Regions from separate parts of the Paenibacillus hamazuiensis genome, predicted to be linked through region 1. Evidence: riboswitches for the same ligand, from Rfam matches in the RefSeq annotation. Region 1 holds a riboswitch; the other holds the start of a gene.

Region 1 (4,897 bases):
GGTGTCGTAGTTGAACGAGTGCGCCAGCATCGTCGCAGCGACGCCGATGAAACCGGGAATCGCAATCCAGAGCCAGTGAAACACGAGACCGAAGCCAACAATAAACCAGCAGATGGATTGTATAAACGGGAGCGGCGAATTTTTCGGCATATGAATCGGTTCGAGCTCCGGCTTCGCCTTCGGTGCCTTACCTGCGGCGATACGCTCCTTCTCTTCCCACCAGTCGTCGCGGTCTGTGACGATCGGCGTCATCGCAAAATTGTACATCGGCGCAGGCGACGGAATTGACCATTCCAGCGTGCGTGCGCCCCATGGATCTCCGGTGGTGTCCTTTTCCATAAACTTGATGCTGTGAGCGATTTGCCAAACCTGGAACAGGAAGCCGAGTCCCATCAGGAAGCCGCCGATCGTCGATATAAAGTTCAGCGCCCACCAGCCGGTATCCCAGCCGTAGGAGCTCACGCGGCGGGTCATGCCGTCAAGACCAACTACATATTGAGGCATAAAGCACACATAAAAACCGATGTTCCAAGTCCAGAACGCCCATTTTCCGATCGTTTCATTTAGCTTGAAGCCAAACATTTTCGGCCACCAGTAACTCAAGCCCGCGAAGTAGCCGAAGGCAACGCCGCCGATCAGCACCTGGTGAAAGTGGGCGATCAGGAAATAGCTGTTATGGAACTGAAAATCCGCAGGCGCGACAGAGAGCATGACACCGGTCATACCGCCGATGACAAAGCAGGGAATGAATCCGATCGTCCAAAGCATCGGTGTTGTAATCGTAATCCGGCCGCGATACATCGTGAACAGCCAGTTGAAAATTTTGACTCCCGTCGGAATCGCAATGATCATGGTTGTAATCGCGAAGAAGAGATTGACATCCGCACCGGATCCCATCGTAAAAAAATGATGGAGCCATGTAAAGTACGCCATGAGGCTGATGCTTATCATCGCAAACACCATGGAACCGTAGCCGAACAAACGTTTCTTCGAGAAGGTCGCCACGATCTCCGAGAAAATCCCGAAAGCGGGCAGCACGACGATGTAAACTTCCGGGTGCCCCCACATCCAGATCAGGTTAACGTACATCATGGCGTTGCCGCCGCCGTCCATCGTGAAGAAATGCGCTCCCAAAAAACGGTCCAGAAACAGAAGCGCCAGCGTGACGGTCAGCACGGGGAACGCGACGATGATCGCAATGCAGCTTGAGAGCACCGACCATGTAAACATCGGCACTTTCGACCAAGTCATTCCGGGCGCACGCATTTTGACGATGGTCACTATGAAGTTGATTCCCGTCATCAACGATCCGATCCCGGAAATCTGCACACCCCAGATGTAGAAATCCTCCCCTACGCCGGGGCTGCCCGTCAATTCCGAGAGCGGCGGATACGACAGCCAGCCGGCATTCGCCGATCCACCGATAACGAACGACATATTGAACAGCATCGCACCGAAGAAAAACAGCCAGAAGCTGAGCGAATTCAGGAACGGAAAAGCGACGTCACGCGCGCCGATTTGCAGCGGTACCGCGATGTTGAATAAGCCGAACATGAGCGGCATTGCCATGAACAAGATCATGATGACACCGTGAGTCGTGAACACCTCGTTATAGTGTTCCGGCGACAAAAACTTCATATCGGGAAAAGCGAGCTGCGTCCGCATCATCAGCGCGTCGACGCCGCCGCGGAACAGCATGAGGAGCGAAGCGATAATGTACATAATTCCGACTCGTTTATGATCGACGGTCGTCAACCACTCGCGCCAAAGCCAGCCCCATTTCTTGAAATATGTCAGCACTATGACGATGGCTGCCATCGTCAGAACGATGGCGACGTCCGCTCCGTAAATCAGCGGGTCGCCGGTGACGAAAAACCACGAAGCAAAATCTTTTATTTGGTCAATCACGGAAGTCATCCTCTCATTTGCCATGATTCATATGCATGCCGTCCATGTGATGATTGGATTGGCCGGAATTGCCCATGTCATGGACATCCTTCTGCGCATTATTGCCGGGTGGAAGCTGTCCGCCCTCGGTATGCTCCGCCGCCTTCTCGCCGCTGAGAGTTTGCGCCTTCCGGGTAATCCCCGGAGGCGCTCCGCGGCTCATGGAGTACTCGTGGACAATTTTCTCGAACAAGCCGGACGGAATCGAAGCGTATGTAATGCGGTCCGAGATTCCGGGCAGCGCAAGCTTTTGATAGCCTTCGTCCGTCAGCGCGTTTCCGCTCCCCTTGGCTTCCGTTACCCATTTATCGAAATCCGCCTGGGTAACGGCCTTCGCGGTAAAACCCATTTTCGCGAATTCGCGGCCTGTAAAATTGGCTCCGGTGCCCATATAATTACCCGGCTCGTCCGCTTGAAGATAAAGCGTCGTCGACATGCCGGACATCGTGTAAATCATCCCGCCAAGCTGCGGCACCCAAAACGAGTTCATCGGACCATCCGAGGTGAGCTCGAACTTAATCGGTGTACGTTCCGGAATGACCAGGTAGTTGACGGTTGCGATACCTTGCTCCGGATACTGAAACAGCCATTTCCAGTTTAAAGACGTCACCTGGATCGTGACGGGTTTCTTCTCAGATTCGAGCGGTTTAGCCGGATCAAGCGCGTACGTATAACGCGCCGTCGCAATGGCCAGGACCAAAATGACGAGAATCGGGATACCCCACCAAATAATCTCCAGTTTAGTACTGTGAGACCATATGGGCTGGTAGGGCGCATTGTTGTTCTTCTTGTCGCGGAAGCGCCATACAATCCAGGCCGTAAGAAGCAGAACCGGGACCAATATAATAAGACAGAGCAGTATCGTGAAATTGATCAAATCACGCTGCTGGGCGCCAATTGGCCCCTTCGGATCGAAGACGATCATCGACTCGCAGCCCGTGGTTAGCGTGAAAATGCCCGCGACGACGCCAAGCGCGGTAAAGCCTCGCAGCATATTCGCAATTTTCATAAGTCCCTCATCTCCTAAGCAGTACTGAGCATTCACTTATTTAGCCTCAGGGATGTCATTAACATGTATAGTGTCCGTAATAATTTGAAAAATATAACATATTTCAACTTTATTTCTAAAATAGTTTGTATACGCTATTGTCTGCCTCGAAGCCAGTTTATCGAATCCGGTGTTATCTTTAAAAGAATTTATGCTACTAAGAAGGAAATAACCGATTCATATCGAATAGTTGTTATTTGAAACTTATGAATTGCATACACTGCTAAATTAGGTGCCCTTGTGAAGACAAGGGGTAACAGGGAATCGGGTGCAAATCCCGAGCGGTCCCGCCACTGTAATCGGGGAGTTACTCTCAGGCGAAGTCACTCGTAATCATACGGGGAAGACGAGAGAAAACGAAGAACCGAGAGCCAGGAGACCTACCTAATTTAAACACCCACAAGCCTTCGCGGAAAGGAGAGGTGTACGAAACCATGTGCCGACTATTTTTCTTCATAGCCGTCTATTGAAGCGTACTCCGTAACCAATCCAATCTTGGGTTGGTTTTTTTGTTGTTCGATCCATTTTAGTTACAGGAGGAAATGCAAATGAAAGTCCAAAAAACAGCGAGCACCTTATTATTAATTCTAGGGTTTACCCTGTACTTTGCCGTAAATGAACCTCAGTCCGCTTATGCCATGCATATTATGGAGGGTTTTCTTCCCTTGGGTTGGGCAATTTTTTGGTGGGTTTTGTTCTTGCCGTTCTTTATATTGGGGCTGCGGGCGTTGATCAGAATAACAAAGGAAACACCCGAGTTGAAAATTATGCTGGGCTTAGCCGGCGCGTTTACATTCGTCCTTTCGGCGCTTAAGATCCCGTCGGTTACAGGCAGCAGCTCGCATCCGACCGGGACCGGTCTCGGAGCGGTTATGTTTGGGGCGCTGCCTATGAGCGTGCTTGGCTCCATCGTCTTGTTATTCCAGGCTTTGCTGCTCGCGCACGGTGGCTTAACCACATTGGGGGCCAACGCTTTCTCGATGGCTGTCATTGGACCGATCATTGGCTATACCGTTTATAAAGGAATGATGAAGTCGACGGGGAAGCAGAAGCTGGCTATTTTTACGGCTGCCGCATCGGCCGATTTATCCACCTATGTCGTCACTTCCATCCAAATGGCATTAGCGTTTCCGGCGGAGAGCGGCGGGATCCTGGTCTCTTTTGTTAAGTTCGGCGGCATATTTGCACTAACTCAAATCCCTTTAGCGATAAGTGAAGGTATTCTGACCGTATTGATTTGGAACTGGCTGCAAACCTACAGCTCGGAGGAGCTGTCCGTACTGCAGCGTAAAATGAAAGGAGCAAATCAATCATGACAAATCGAAGCAAAAATATATTGATGTTACTGGCTGTGATCCTGCTCGCTGTTCTCCCCCTGCTCTTCGTCAATGGTGACTTTGGCGGAGCAGACGATGCCGCGGAGCAAGCGATCGCCGAGCTTAGCCCCTCCTACCGGCCATGGTTTTCATCGCTGTTTGAGCTTCCTTCCGAAACCGAAAGCATGTTGTTCGCGCTGCAGGCAGCTATTGGAGCCGGCTTTATCGGTTATGTGATTGGATGGTTTAAAGGCAAATCCAAAGCCCAATGATCAAGATAATTGACACACTTTCATACAAGAATAAGCTAAGAAATGTGTCTCCCTTGTGGAAGTGTACATTCGCAGCTTTGTTGTTTATCCTCTCCTACCTATCGCATCCTTTCGTACAATTCGCCATTATGAGCTGGATGTGTATATGGACGGTCATATACGCCCGTATCCCTGTCAAATATTATTTCGTATTGATAGGTGTACCATGTTTGTTTTATGCGGCTAGTCTGCCGGCCATCATCCTCGAGATTGAGCCGCTCGGTGAAGCTCTTCCCATGGCTTCGAAGTCGATTCTATTCGTCATTGCCCATTGG
Region 2 (4,897 bases), 3.4 Mb from region 1:
GGCTTCGTACTGTTCCCGGCCGCCATGCTGGCCGCGCTGCTCGGGAGGGTCGGCGGGCAGCTGGCCGACCGGCGCGGCAGCAAGTATACGCTGTACGTCGCACTCACGATGCTGGCCTTCGGATTGCTTTGTTTATCGGCAGTGAACGGCTTATCGCCCTGGATCATCGCCTGCGCTTTACCCTTCGTCAATGTGGCTTTCACCTTCATGCAGGCGTCGCTGGCCAAAGCCGTTTCTTCTTCTCTGCCGAGGGAGCAAACCGGGATTGGAATGGGGGTTTACAACCTGGTTAACTTTTTGGCTGGGGCGATCAGCGGCTCCGTCCTGACCAAAGCGATCGAGTTTGACGCAAGTTCGCTGAACTTCACCTCGCTCGGGCAACCTACCACGTTTGGGGCGGTGTATTTTGTCCTGGGGCTGCTCGCGCTTGCCGATATGCTGTGGGTGTTCTGGAAATTGGAGCGGAAAGCGGTCGCCGTACCGACAATGGGGAAGTAGCTTGGCCCATCCGCTTTTCGCCCTCTGTGTCCGTGGTCTTGTTTTGCCGGTTGTATGAGTTCGTCGGCCACGGTTGGACTCGCGTCGACACAGGCTTTCATAAATCCCTAAATCATTAGGTTTGTCTGAAGGCGTACTACTGTTCCCGCTACAAGTTTACCCTTTTGGGCGCAATTTAAGCAAAAAACGCAAGATTAATCGACAGCCCCCTATAGTTCGCTAAAAAGATCGATGAGGGTGGCCGATACTTATAGGCAGGTACTGATTCTTAAAGGCTCACTCAAACTCCTCGTCCGACAAATCCGTATTTATCCTCATGGCGACCCGGCTGCCGGACGCCGCGGCAAGCACCAATTGAGAGGGCCCGATGTACGCAGCATCTCCAATGACAAATAAGCCGGGGATATGGGTTTGTCCCCATTCATCGGTCGCAATCCCGCCGATAGGCGTTGTTTCGCAGCCGAGCTGCTCCGCGAACGGTACGCTTTGCACGAATCGGGGAATCACGAAACCTCCGGCCCGCGGAATCTCGGTTCCGTCCGCGAACCGGACATGCTCCAAGCGCCCGTTTTGACCGACGAACGCCGCAATACGCTGCTCCATGACCACAATGCCTTTGGCTTGGAGCTGCTTTTTTTGTTCATCCGTCAGAGGCGCCCGGCCGTTTGTGCAGACGACCAAATCCTTGCTCCAATTGAAGAGCAGCTTGGCCGAGTGAAAAAAGGTCGGCAGTTCGGAAACGACGACAAGAGGTTGGTCCCGCAGTTCCCACCCGTCGCAATAAGGGCAGTTAAACAAGCTTTTTCCGTACAGCGGGTAAAAGCCTTCGATGTCCGGAAATATCTCCTTGACGCCCGTCGCGAGAATCAGCTTTCGCGCTTGAACGCGAACGTCGGACGAATCGAGCAGCTCGAACCCGGACTCCAGCTTGCGAACGGAAACGATTTCGGTTTGCAAATGATCGACAGACGGATACCGGAGCACCTCCTCGTAAGCAATGCGGCGGAACTCGGACGGCGTAATGCCGTCTCTCGTAATAAAACCGTGGGACGCATGCGTAACGGCATTTCGCGGCCGGTTGTTGTCGATCAAAGCGATACTTCGTCTTGCTCGGCCAAGCACGAGGGCAGCATTGAGACCGGCAGGTCCTCCGCCAATAATTGCGCAATCGTAAACCATCATAATCAGCTCCTTATAATTGGATATTAAAGACTCTTTATGTCCATAATTAGACATCCCGAGCAGATCGACCCGGAAGGCGAGTCCGCGCAATGAACCCGAACGGACACCGGCGCCGCTATAGCCTATCTCATATGCCGGCTGCCGATAAACGACCATCCGCACTTAAAGCGGCGTGGGCCAAGTCCCCCAGTCTTGAATCGGGGACTTATTGGATCTATAATATCCTTGAAGGCAGTAGTATGTCAAGCAGACAAGAAGTGACCGGAGCAAAATGCCGTTTTATCCCGCTTTCCCGGTTTATTTTTCCAATGAGTCGAGGCTTGCAAAAAAGGTTGGACGGCCCGCAAGGTTCGTGGTATCCTTTTAAAATAATTGAATATACTCGGATAGATGTCGAAGAGGGAGCCGGCGGCTCCATGCCTTCGGCAAACAGGGAAGTCCGGTGAAAATCCGGCACGGTCGCGCCACTGTAAGCGGGGAGCGTCTTCCACCAGGTCACTGTCTCCACAAGGAGGCGGGAAGACGGAAGAGCAGCTACGATCCGCAAAGTCAGGATATCTGCCTATCCGGGAGAACCGCCGCCTACGCGAACATAGGAGAGGGGAACGACTGCCTGTCAGGAACATTCTTCGCCTGCAAGTTTGTCAGCGCATCATTTCGGCATCCCTTTCTCCGGGATGCCTTTTTTGCTGTTTAGGAAATTATGCGGGGCCCCCAAAGTGTCAGGAATGCGCTGCAAAGGCCCGTTTCGCTTTGGGGAATTCGTTCGGTTCGCTTAGGCTATCAACAAAGAGAGGGGAATTTGCAAGACATGAAGAGATGTACCTATTTAAAAAAGACCGGCCTGATCCTGCTGAGCTGGTGCCTGCTGCTGTCCGTGCTGGGCGGGACGCCGTCTGCGTATGCGGACGAAGCGGGTAAGGGGCAGATCACGGTCCCGCAAGCGATGGAGGACGCGGCACGTTATATCATGACCGTGGACGGAAACGCGTTGACGGACTGGGACGCCTATGCGCTGGCGAAAGCCGGGAAGCCGGTTCCGGTCTCGTATTTGGCGGCGATCAGCGCCCAACTGGAGCAAAACGGCGGCCGCTACAGCAACGTCACCGACTATGCCCGGATTGCGCTGGGCGTGAAAGCGGCGGGAGGCAACCCGGAGCAGATTGCGGCCGGCAAGACGACGCTGAATTTTATCCAAAGCATTTATGATAACGATGCGATGACGGCGCAGGGCACGAACGGCGCGATTTACTCGCTGCTTGCCCTGAGCAGCGGTACATACGGCATTCCGCAAAACGCGAAATGGAGCGCCGATAAAATCGCAGCCTGGCTGATCCAGCAACAAAATGAGGACGGCGGCTGGCCGCTTGCGGCCGGTGGAGTGAGCAGCGTAGATATTACCGCATCCGCCATCGGCGCATTGTCCGCATACAAATCGCTGCCCGGCGTACAGCAGGCGATTGACGAAGGCGTCGACTGGCTGTCGGCAGTCCAACTGACGAACGGCGGTTTTTCGGAAAAGGGGATCGGCGAAAGCTCGGAGAGCGCCGCGCAGGTGATCATGGCGTTGTCCGCCGCCGGCGTCGACGCCCGCAGTACGGACTTTACGAAGGCAGGCGGCAATCCGCTCAGCTATTTGTTCAGCTACCGGCAAAGCGACGGCGGGTTCGCCCATGTGACCGGCGGCCCTTCCGGCGCGGGAGCGACCGGGCAGTCCTTGATGGCGCTGGCCGCCTATGAGGCGTTTACCGGCGGCAACAGCGGATCGTATGAAGCCGTCCTAAGCTCCGGCAATGGAGGAACGACCGGGGCTGTGAACGCTGCCGTCCGTGTCGTCGGGCCGGACAAAGTGATCGCCGATGGCTACGCTACGGCAAAGACCGCTTACGAGGCGGTAACCCAGGTGTTAAAAATTGCGGGTATCAAATATGAAGAAACGCCGGAGCATTTTTTCTTATCGGTAAACGGGATTTCCGGCAGCGGCGGCACTTATTGGTATTATAACGTCAAGCGACAAGGCGTATGGGATTACACCAACACCAACATGCTCGGCTTGTATGATTACGAGCTGCGCAGCGGCGACGAAATTTATTTGTACTACAGCGGATATGATACCGCGCTGGTCAAGTCGATCGAGGTTACTCCGGCGCTGCCGGTGGCCGGCCAAGCGTTCCAGGTGAAGGTGCAGCAGTCGGTGTGGAACTGGGTGTACAACCGGGAAGACGTAACCGTGGCATCCAGCGTTTATGTGGAGCTCGGCGGCAAAAAGGTGGAAACGGACGCCCAAGGCATAGCGCTGTTCCCGGACGGTCTTCCCGGCGGCACGTATAAGGCGGAAGTAACGGGATACCGCACCGGAACGGCTCCGAAAATCGTCACGGACTCCGCGACGGTGATGATCGGCTCGCTTCCTTCCGATCCGGCCATCGTCCGGATCGAAGGTTCTTCGGCGACACATGCGTCCGGAAAAGCTTATTTCACGAATTTGCTGGATAGCGTCCAGCAGCTGCTGACCGAGAAGCAGGTCCCTTTCCAAATCGTTAATTTCAGCTTCGGAAAATATATTAAATCGGTCGGGTCGGATGCCGATTCCTGGCTTTATGCCATCCATCGCGATGGCAAATGGGTCATTCCGATGGTGGGGATGGCGGATTACTCGCTTCAACCGGGCGAGGAAGCCGTTATCTATTACGGCGGATTCGACGCGCAATACAATCCGACGACGTACCTGATCGATTCGGTCACGCTGAATCCTGCGCAGCCGAAAGCGAACGAATCGTTCACCGTGACGGTGACCAAAACGAACGGCTTTGATGCGCCGGTTCCGGCCGCAGGGGTTTTGGTCAAAGTCGGGGATTTGACGGCGACGACGGACAGTCAGGGCGTCGCAACGTTTGCCGGACTGGCCGAAGGAACCTTCACGCTCGATATTTCCGGGTATGCTGCCGGAGGGGCGCCGACCGTCGTTCATACGGCGCAGACGATCACCATTCTGCCGAAATCGGGCGGCACGGGAACAGGCAGCGAACCGGTCATCTATTTAACCGTCATCGGGGACAAAGATATGGGGACGATTGTCTCGACATCGATGGCGCTGCGCAGCGGCGATACGGCATATTCCGTGTTGATTCGCGCGTTGGGCGCGGACCGTGTTGAGTCGTCCGGTTCGGGTCCGACGGCTTACGTGCGGGGCATCGACGGGCTGAAGGAGTTCGAC

Evidence for each region. A riboswitch is a leader RNA that binds a small molecule or an ion and turns the genes downstream of it on or off. The one in region 1 is predicted to bind cobalamin.
Region 2: it holds a riboswitch for cobalamin, as region 1 does, so the genes downstream of both, MYS68_RS25770 (S-layer homology domain-containing protein) here and MYS68_RS11280 (energy-coupling factor ABC transporter permease) in region 1, are expected to answer to the same signal.

Annotation. Positions count from the first base shown of each region.
Region 1 covers NZ_JALRMO010000001.1:2,543,813-2,548,709, forward strand. The annotation lists gene MYS68_RS11270 (cbb3-type cytochrome c oxidase subunit I) at 1-1,908, opposite strand, end outside; gene cyoA (ubiquinol oxidase subunit II) at 1,922-2,956, opposite strand; cobalamin riboswitch at 3,209-3,397, shown strand; gene MYS68_RS11280 (energy-coupling factor ABC transporter permease) at 3,544-4,311, shown strand; gene MYS68_RS11285 (energy-coupling factor ABC transporter substrate-binding protein) at 4,308-4,583, shown strand; gene cbiQ (cobalt ECF transporter T component CbiQ) at 4,580-4,897, shown strand, end outside.
Region 2 covers NZ_JALRMO010000001.1:5,931,173-5,936,069, reverse strand. The annotation lists gene MYS68_RS25780 (MFS transporter) at 1-498, shown strand, start outside; gene MYS68_RS25775 (NAD(P)/FAD-dependent oxidoreductase) at 775-1,677, opposite strand; cobalamin riboswitch at 2,054-2,260, shown strand; gene MYS68_RS25770 (S-layer homology domain-containing protein) at 2,492-4,897, shown strand, end outside.